DNA from 2 places in the Streptomyces sp. NPDC086989 genome. Region 2 is predicted to be linked to the other one. Evidence: riboswitches for the same ligand, from Rfam matches in the RefSeq annotation. Region 2 holds a riboswitch; the other holds the start of a gene.

Region 1 (4,267 bases), on a different contig from region 2:
AGGGCGAGGGGGATGGTCAGGCCAGGCCGGCGGCGCGGAACGCGTCCAGGCTCGGGCGGATGGTGGCGGTCTGCCCGCTGTCCGCGGCCACCGCCTCCAGGGTCTTGAGGCCGTCACCGGTGTTGAGGACGACCGTGGTCAGCGCCGGGTCGAGCTGCCCGTTCTCGATGAGCTTCCTGGTCACGCCGACGGTCACGCCGCCCGCGGTCTCGGCGAAGATGCCCTCGGTCTGCGCCAGGGTCTTGATGGCCTCGACGACCTGCTCGTCGGTGACGTCCTCGACGTAGCCGCCGGTGCGGCGGGCGATGTCCAGGACGTACGGGCCGTCGGCCGGGTTGCCGATGGCCAGCGACTTGGCGATGGTGTTCGGCTTCTGCGGGCGGACCACGTCGTGGCCGGCCTTGAAGGCGGTGGACACCGGGGAGCAGCCCTCGGCCTGGGCGCCGAAGATCTTGTACGGCTTGTCCTCGACGAGACCGAGCTTGATCAGCTCCTGCAGACCCTTGTCGATCTTCGTCAGCTGCGAGCCGGACGCGATCGGGATCACGATCTGGTCGGGCAGCTGCCAGCCGAGCTGCTCGCAGATCTCGTACGCCAGGGTCTTGGAGCCCTCGCCGTAGTAGGGGCGCAGGTTGACGTTGACGAAGCCCCAGCCCTCGCCCAGCGGGTCGCCGATGAGCTCGGAGCAGAAGCGGTTGACGTCGTCGTAGTTGCCCTCGATGCCGACGAGGTCGCCGCCGTACACACCGGCCATGACGACCTTGCCCTGCTCCAGGTCGTGCGGGATGAACACGCAGGAGCGGAATCCGGCCCGGGCGGCCGCGGCGCCGACTGCGCCGGCCAGGTTGCCGGTGGAGGAGCAGGAGAGGGTGGTGAAGCCGAAGGCGCGGGCGGCCTCGACGGCGATCGCGACCACGCGGTCCTTGAAGGAGTGCGTCGGGTTGCCGGAGTCGTCCTTGACGTACAGCTTGCCGGTGACGCCGAGCTCCTTGGCCAGGTTCTGCGCGTCGACGAGCTTGGTGAAGCCGGGGTTCAGGCTGGGCTTGGAGGCCACGTCCGCGGGGACGGGCAGCAGCGGGGCGTAGCGCCAGATGTTGTCGGGGCCGGCCTCGATCGCGGCGCGCAGCGCCTCGACGTCCTCGGGGGACCCGGTACCGATGGGGAGGTCGTAGGCGACTTCCAGCGGACCGAAGCACTCGACGCAGGCGAAAATGGGTCCGAGTTCGAAACGGGTACCGCACTCCCGACACGAGAGGCCGGTGGCAGGTCCGAGGTCGACAGAGGTGGCAACAGTCTGTGCAGCCATGATGGCGAGGCCCTTTCTCCTCATCTTCCCCATGGCGCACTTCGCCATGAGACGGAATTGGCACCTTCCCTAGCCGGGGACCCCGCTGCCGCAAGCAGGCGTGAGAACCGACTGGAGGGTTGCCGGGGCTTCAACGGGCCGTGTCCCTCTGCCCCTCTGGATGAGCGGTATGGCACCGGATCGCGCGCTCCATGGCGCGGCCGGGCGTTTGTCCGCGGGGACCCCCGGCATGCGGTGGTCCTTCGCGTTGTTCAAGACTGTAACTGAAGGTCCGGGTGGTTGAGACAGCCGTCCGAACCGCGAGATGGATCACTTTTCGGCTGAAAATGCCGAGCGCCGACGATGACCGAGGAGTGCCGAACGTGCTGGAAGAGGTGGAGCGCTGGTTTGCGGACCGCTCCTGGTCCGCGGCCGACCGACCGCTCGACCAGCTGCTTTCCGCCAAGCGGGCGGCGGGCACCACGGTCAGCGTCGTCCTGCCCGCGCTCGACGAGGAGGAGACGGTCGGCGCCATCGTCGAGGTGATCCGGCGCGATCTGATCGACGGGCCGGCGGTGCCGCTCGTCGACGAGCTGGTCGTGATCGACTCGGGCTCCACCGACCGGACCGCGGAGGTGGCCGCGAAGGCCGGGGCCCGGGTGGTGCACCGCGACGAGATCCTGCCGCGGATCCCGGCCCTGCCCGGCAAGGGCGAGGTGCTGTGGCGCTCGCTGCTGGTGACCACCGGCGACGTCGTCTGCTTCGTGGACGCCGACCTGCGGGACTTCTCGTCGGCGTTCGTGTCCGGGATCGTCGGCCCGCTGCTGACGGAGCCGGACGTGCAGTTCGTCAAGGCGATGTACGACCGCCCCTTCGGCGCGGACGCCGACGGGCCCGCCCCCGGCAAGGTCCCCGCCCAGGGGGGCCGGGTGACCGAGCTGGTCGCCCGGCCGCTGCTCAACCTGCACTGGCCGCAGCTGGCCGGGTTCGTGCAGCCGCTGGGGGGCGAGTACGCCGTGCGCCGCTCCCTGCTGGAGCGCCTGCCCTTCCCCGTCGGGTACGGCGTCGAGCTGGGCCTGCTGGTCGACGCGCTGCACACCGTCGGGCTGGACGCGCTGGCCCAGGTGGACGTCGGCGTACGGCTGCACCGCCATCAGGACGGCCGGGCGCTGGGCCGCATGGCCGCGGCGATCTACCGCACGGCCCAGCTGCGCCTCTCGCGCGGGCACCTGGTGCGCCCGGAACTGACCCAGTTCGAGCGCGGGCCGAACGGGTTCGTGCCGCGGACGTACCCCGTGGACACGGAGGAGCGGCCGCCGATGGCCGAGGTCAAGGAGTACTCCGGCCGCAGGGTGGCGTGAGGGAACGGACGTTTGAGCGGGTGGGCCCCGGGCTAGGTTCGCGGCATGGCTTCCCAGGTACTCGTTGCAGCGAACCGCGGCCCGCTCTCCTACGTCCTCGCCGACGACGGCACCCTCACGGCCCGGCGCGGCGGTGGCGGTCTCGTCTCCGGCCTCTCCGCCGCCCTCGCCCGGCAGCCGGAGGCGCTGTGGATCTGCGCGGCGCTGTCGGACGCCGACAGGGAGGCGGTCGGCCGGGGCGTCTCCGAGCCAGGTGTCCGGATGCTGGACATCGATCCCACCACGTACGACGACGCGTACAACGGCATCGCGAACTCGGTGCTGTGGTTCACCCACCACCACCTCTACGACGTCCCGCGCGAGCCGGTCTTCGACGCGGGGTTCCGGCGGCGCTGGGACTCGTACACCGCCTACAACCGGGCCTTCGCCGAGGCCCTGGCCGAGGAGGCCGCCGAGGGCGCCTCGGTCCTGGTGCAGGACTACCACCTGGCACTGGTGCCGGGGCAGCTGCGCGAGCTGCGGCCCGACCTGCGCATCGCGCACTTCACGCACACCCCGTGGGCCTCGCGTGACTTCCTCGCCATGCTGCCGGACGACGTGCGCGGGCAGCTCGTGTGGGGCATGCTCGGCGCGGACCAGCTGGGCTTCCACAGCTGGCGCTGGTCGGCGGAGTTCATCGCCGGGGCGGACCGGGACGACGCGGTCGGCATCGCGCAGCCGCACCTGCCCAGCGGCTCCCCGGAGCGCGGGGTGTGGCACCGCACCTACGCCGCCGACGGGTCCGGCCTCGGTCCGCGGCGCTTCACGGAGGTGCGGCAGTACCCCCTGGGCGTCGACGCGGACGATCTGCGCGCACTCGCGCACCGGCCGGTGGTGGACGACAAGCTGGCCGCCCTGCGGGCCGAGGTCGGCGACCGGGCGACGATCGTCCGCGTGGACCGCACCGAGCTGTCGAAGAACGTCCTGCGCGGGCTGCTGGCCTACCGGGAACTGCTCATCACGCACCCCGAGTGGCGCGAGCGGGTGGTCCACCTGGCCTCGGCGTACCCGTCACGGCAGGACCTGGAGGTCTACCGGGCGTACACGCAGTCGGTGCGGGAGCTGGCGGCGGAGATCAACGCGGAGTTCGGGACGGCGGACTGGCAGCCGGTGCTGGTGTCCGTCGAGGACGATTTCGCGCGCTCGCTGGCCGTGTACCGGCTGGCGGACGTGGCGCTGGTCAACCCGGTGCGGGACGGGATGAACCTGGTGGCGAAGGAGATCCCGGTGGTGTCGGAGGCGGGGTGCGCGCTGGTGCTGTCGTCGGGGGCGGGGGCGTACGAGGAGCTCCGCGAGGAAGCGCTGACGGTGAACCCGTACGACGTCACGGCGACGGCCCAGGCCCTGCACGCGGCGCTGTCCATGCCGGCGGGCGAGCGGCTGGAGCGTACGAAGCGGCTGGCGGCCGCGGCCACGGCGCTCCCGCCGACGGACTGGTTCACGGCCCAGCTGTCCGCTCTGTGCGGGGCCTGAGGACCGGCGCATGCGCGGGGGCGGCGCCCCCGCGCATGCGCCCCCCGGGCGGCGCCGCGCCCGGTCCGTCAGTCGCGGATGGCCTCGGCCAGCGCGGAGAGGAAGGCGA
Region 2 (4,267 bases):
GTGGGGGTCCCCCCGGACGAAGTCTGGGCGAGCTCGCCCGGGCCGGCCTCCGGGGCTCCGCACTCGCCCTGGGCCTGCGGCTCGCTGCCGAGCAGGGTGCGGACCAGCGGGTGGGCGCAGAACAGGCCGTCGCGGACGCCGATCCCGTACTCCGCCGACAGCGCGGCAGCGAAGTGCGAGCTGTTCCAGCCGCCCACGACGAAGGAGATGACGCCGACGCGCGGGGCGTCGTCGCCGAAGAGGGAGAGCACGCGCACGGCGGGGACCTCGGCCAGGCCTTCGCGGACCTTCGCGATGAGGTGCCGCTCGCGGGCGACGAGGTCCTCGAAGCCGGCCTCGGTCAGGGCCCTGCAGGCCGAGGCGATGGAGTAGACGCCGATGACGTTCGGGGAGCCGGCCTCGTGGCGGGCGGCCGTCGTGTGCCACTCGACGTCGACGCCGCCGTCCTCGCGACGGGCGACCTTGCGGGAGGCGCCGCCGCCGGCCAGGTACGGCTGCGCCTGCTGGAGCCAGTCCGCGCGGCCGGCCAGCACGCCCGAGCCGAACGGCGCGTACAGCTTGTGCCCGGAGAAGGCCACCCAGTCCACGTCCAGCTCCTGTACGGAGACGGGGTGGTGCGGGGCCAGCTGGGCGGCGTCCAGGACGATCCGCGCGCCGTGGGCGTGCGCGGCCGCGGCGAGCTCCTTCACCGGCCACAGTTCACCGGTGACGTTGGACGCGCCGGTGACGCAGACCAGGGCCGGGCCCTGGGGGCCTCCCCTGCCCGAGCGAGGCAGGGAGCCCGGGGAAGGCTCGCGGTCGGCGAGCGCGCGCTCCAGGATTTCGACGGCCTGGTCCGGGGTCCGCGGGGCGTCGAGGTAGGTGACCTGGGCGTTCGTCCACGGCAGCAGCGAGGCGTGGTGCTCGGTCTCGAAGACGAACACCTCGCAGTCCGCGGGGAGTGCGGCGGCGAGCAGGTTCAGCGAGTCGGTGGTGGAGCGGGTGAAGACCACCTGGTCGGCGGGCCGGCAGTCGAGGAACTCGGCGACGGTGGCCCGGCTCTGCTCGAAGAGGTCAGTGGAGAGCTGGGAGAGGTACCCGGCCCCGCGGTGGACGCTGCCGTAGTAGGGGGCGTACGCGGCGACGTCGTCCCAGACCCGCTGGAGGGCGGGGGCGCTGGCCGCGTAGTCCAGGGCCGCGTACGTGACCTCGCCGCCGGTGACGAGGGGGACGGTCACGTCCCGGCCGAGGACCGGCAGCGGCCGGGCACAGGCGGGGCCGGCGGTGGGGGGCACGGCGGAGGCGGTGGTGGCGACGACGGTGTTCGGGTACGTGGACATGGCGGTATCTCCCGGCAGGACAGGCTGAATGGCTTCGGAGGGCCCGTACGTGGGTGCACGGATGCACGGCGCGCGGGTACGCGGATGCACGTGTGCCAGTGGTACGGGAGTTGCCTCGACGCGCGGACGACTCGGGGCCGCACGGAGGGTGAAGAAGGGGCGGAGTCGCCCTATCGCATTCGCTTGCTCACGGAAAAGCTCCTCGGGAGACCAGGACCCCTGGTGTCGAGGGATCCGCGCTTGCCGTAGGCCTTTGTGGCTACGACCTGGTCATCACCCGGGGCACCCCGCCACGGAAGGAGGGTTGCCGGACAGCAAGCCGGGGCCGAAACGCTGTCACTCGTGACCTGGTCAGCATCCTGCCACAAGATCCCCGGCGCACAAGGCCCCGGTCCGCATGCTGGACCGGGGTCATGGGCGCCGTAGCCGGGGGCCTATGCGTTGCTGGCTGCCACCCAGCGGTCCAGGGCCGCCTTCGCCGCCCCCGAGTCGATGGACTCGGCCGCGCGGGTGATCGCCGCGCGGATCTCGTCCTCCAGGGAGCCCGTGCCCGGGTCCAGCGCCACCAGGGCCGCCGCCGAGTTCAGCAGGACCGCGTCGCGGACCGGGCCGGTCTCGCCGGCCAGCAGGCGGCGGGCGACGTCCGCGTTGTACGAGGCGTCCGCGCCGCGCAGCGCCGAGACGTCGACCAGCGGGATGCCCACGTCACGCGGGTCGAACGGCTGCTCGTCCACCCGGCCGTCGCGGACCCACCACACCCGGGAGGTGGCCGTGGTCGTCAGTTCGTCCAGGCCGTCGTCGCCGCGGAACACCAGCGCCGAGGAGCCGCGCTCCGCCAGCACGCCCGCCACGATGGGCGCCACCCGCGGGTCCGCCACGCCCGTGGCCTGCGCCCGCACCCGCGCCGGGTTGGTCAGCGGGCCGAGGAAGTTGAAGGTGGTCCGGATGCCCAGCTCCTTGCGGGCCGCGGCCACGTGCCGCAGCGCCGGGTGGAACTTCACCGCGAAGCAGAAGGTGATGCCGGCCTGCTCCGCGACCTCGACCACCCGCGCCGGGGTGAGGTCCAGGTTGACGCCGAGCTTCTCCAGCACGTCCGAGGACCCGCTCGCGGAGGACGCGGCGCGGTTGCCGTGCTTGACCACCTTGGCGCCCGTACCGGCCACCACGATCGACGACATCGTCGAGATGTTCACCGTTTTGGCCCCGTCGCCGCCGGTGCCGACGATGTCCACCGTCCGGCCCGGCACCTCGATCAGGTTGGCGTGCCCGTACATGGACCGGACGAGGCCGTTGATCTCCGCGACGGTCTCCCCCTTGGCCCGCAGTGCCACCGCGAAACCGGCGATCTGGGCGTCGGTGGCCTCGCCGCGCATGATCCGGTCCATGGCCCAGGCCGTTTCCTCGGCGCGCAGGTCCTGACCGGTCAGCAGGGCGTCGAGGAGACCCGGCCAGCTGCCGGCCGCCACGCTGTCGCCGCCTGCCGGGGTCGCAACGTTCATGGTCCGCTCCTGCTGTCCGTCGGCCACCCGGTCCCGGGGCCCACTCGAATGGGAAGGAGATCAGCCTATCCAGCCCCGGGGACGGCAAAGAGCCCCGTCCAGACACTGGACGGGGCTCTCGCCGTGGCGACACCGGGACTGACCTGAATCAGCCCCTCAGGTGGGATCAGTGGTGGCCGTGGCCGCTCTGGATCTCCTTGTACTCCTCCACCGTGGGCTTCGGAATCTGGTTGTTCTCGGCGTAGAAGCCCTTGCTGAGCTTCGCGCGGAGCTTCTCCATGCGGCCGACCTTGCGCTCGACGCCGTTCTCGTCGACCGTCGGGCCGATCTCGACCGGCTTGTACTGCTCGTGCGCGGTGAGCGTGTGCAGCTTGCCCTGCGAGAGCGGCTCGTGGACCTCGACGAACTCACCGTGCGGCAGGCGCTTGATGATGCCGGTCTCGCGACCGTGCAGCACCTTGTCGTGGTCCCGGCGCTGGAGGCCGAGGCAGATGCGCTTGGTGGCGATGAACGCGAGGACCGGGACGACGAAGAAGCCGATCCGGACGAACCAGGTGATGTTGTTGATCGAGAGGTGGAAGTACTGCGCGAACATGTCGTTTCCACCGCCGATCAGCAGCACGATGTACTCCGCGATCCAGGCGACACCGAAGGCCGTACGGGTCGGGACGTTGCGCGGGCGGTCCAGGATGTGGTGCTCGCGCTTGTCCCCGGTGACCCAGGACTCGATGAACGGCCAGGCGGCGATCGAGCCCAGCACCAGCGGGAAGAGCAGCAGCGGGACGAACACGCCCAGGACGAGCGTGTGGCCCCACAGGTTGATCTCCCAGCCGGGCATGGCACGGATCAGGCCTTCCGGCATACCCATGTACCAGTCGGGCTGCGCACCGGTGGACACGTGGTCCGGGCGGTACGGGCCGAGCGCCCAGATCGGGTTGATCGAGGCGATCGCCGCGATGGCCGCGATGACACCGAAGACCAGGAAGAAGAAGCCTCCGGCCTTGGCCATGTAGACCGGCAGCAGCGGCATGCCGACGACGTTGTTGTTCGTCTTGCCGGGACCCGCGAACTGGGTGTGCTTGTGGTAGAAGACCAGGATCAGGTGGGCCACCAGCAGGCCCATCATGATGCCGGGCAGCAGCAGGATGTGGATCGAGTAGAACCGGGCGACGAAGTCGCCGCCGGGGAACTCGCCGCCGAAGAGGAAGAACGAGATGTACGTGCCGACGATCGGCACGGACAGGATCGCGCCCTCCATGAAGCGGACACCGGTACCCGAGAGCAGGTCGTCCGGCAGGGAGTAACCGGTGAAGCCGGTGAACATGCCGAGGACCAGCAGCAGGAAGCCGAAGATCCAGTTGACCTCGCGCGGCTTGCGGAACGCGCCGGTGAAGAAGACGCGCATCATGTGCACGACCATGCCGGCGACGAAGATCAGCGCCGACCAGT

The links. A riboswitch is a leader RNA that binds a small molecule or an ion and turns the genes downstream of it on or off. The one in region 2 is predicted to bind S-adenosylmethionine.
Region 1: it holds a riboswitch for S-adenosylmethionine, as region 2 does, so the genes downstream of both, thrC (threonine synthase) here and ACIPK4_RS10610 (aminotransferase class V-fold PLP-dependent enzyme) in region 2, are expected to answer to the same signal.

The regions. Positions count from the first base shown of each region.
Region 1 covers NZ_JBIVAL010000001.1:102,494-106,760, reverse strand. Annotated here, with positions in the region: gene thrC (threonine synthase) at 17-1,306, opposite strand; SAM riboswitch class I at 1,324-1,473, opposite strand; gene ACIPK4_RS00550 (glucosyl-3-phosphoglycerate synthase) at 1,669-2,646, shown strand; gene ACIPK4_RS00545 (trehalose-6-phosphate synthase) at 2,692-4,158, shown strand; gene otsB (trehalose-phosphatase) at 4,227-4,267, opposite strand, start outside.
Region 2 covers NZ_JBIVAL010000004.1:203,944-208,210, reverse strand. Annotated here, with positions in the region: gene ACIPK4_RS10610 (aminotransferase class V-fold PLP-dependent enzyme) at 1-1,319, opposite strand, end outside; SAM riboswitch class IV at 1,551-1,667, opposite strand; gene trpD (anthranilate phosphoribosyltransferase) at 1,754-2,818, opposite strand; gene ACIPK4_RS10600 (ubiquinol-cytochrome c reductase cytochrome b subunit) at 2,985-4,267, opposite strand, start outside.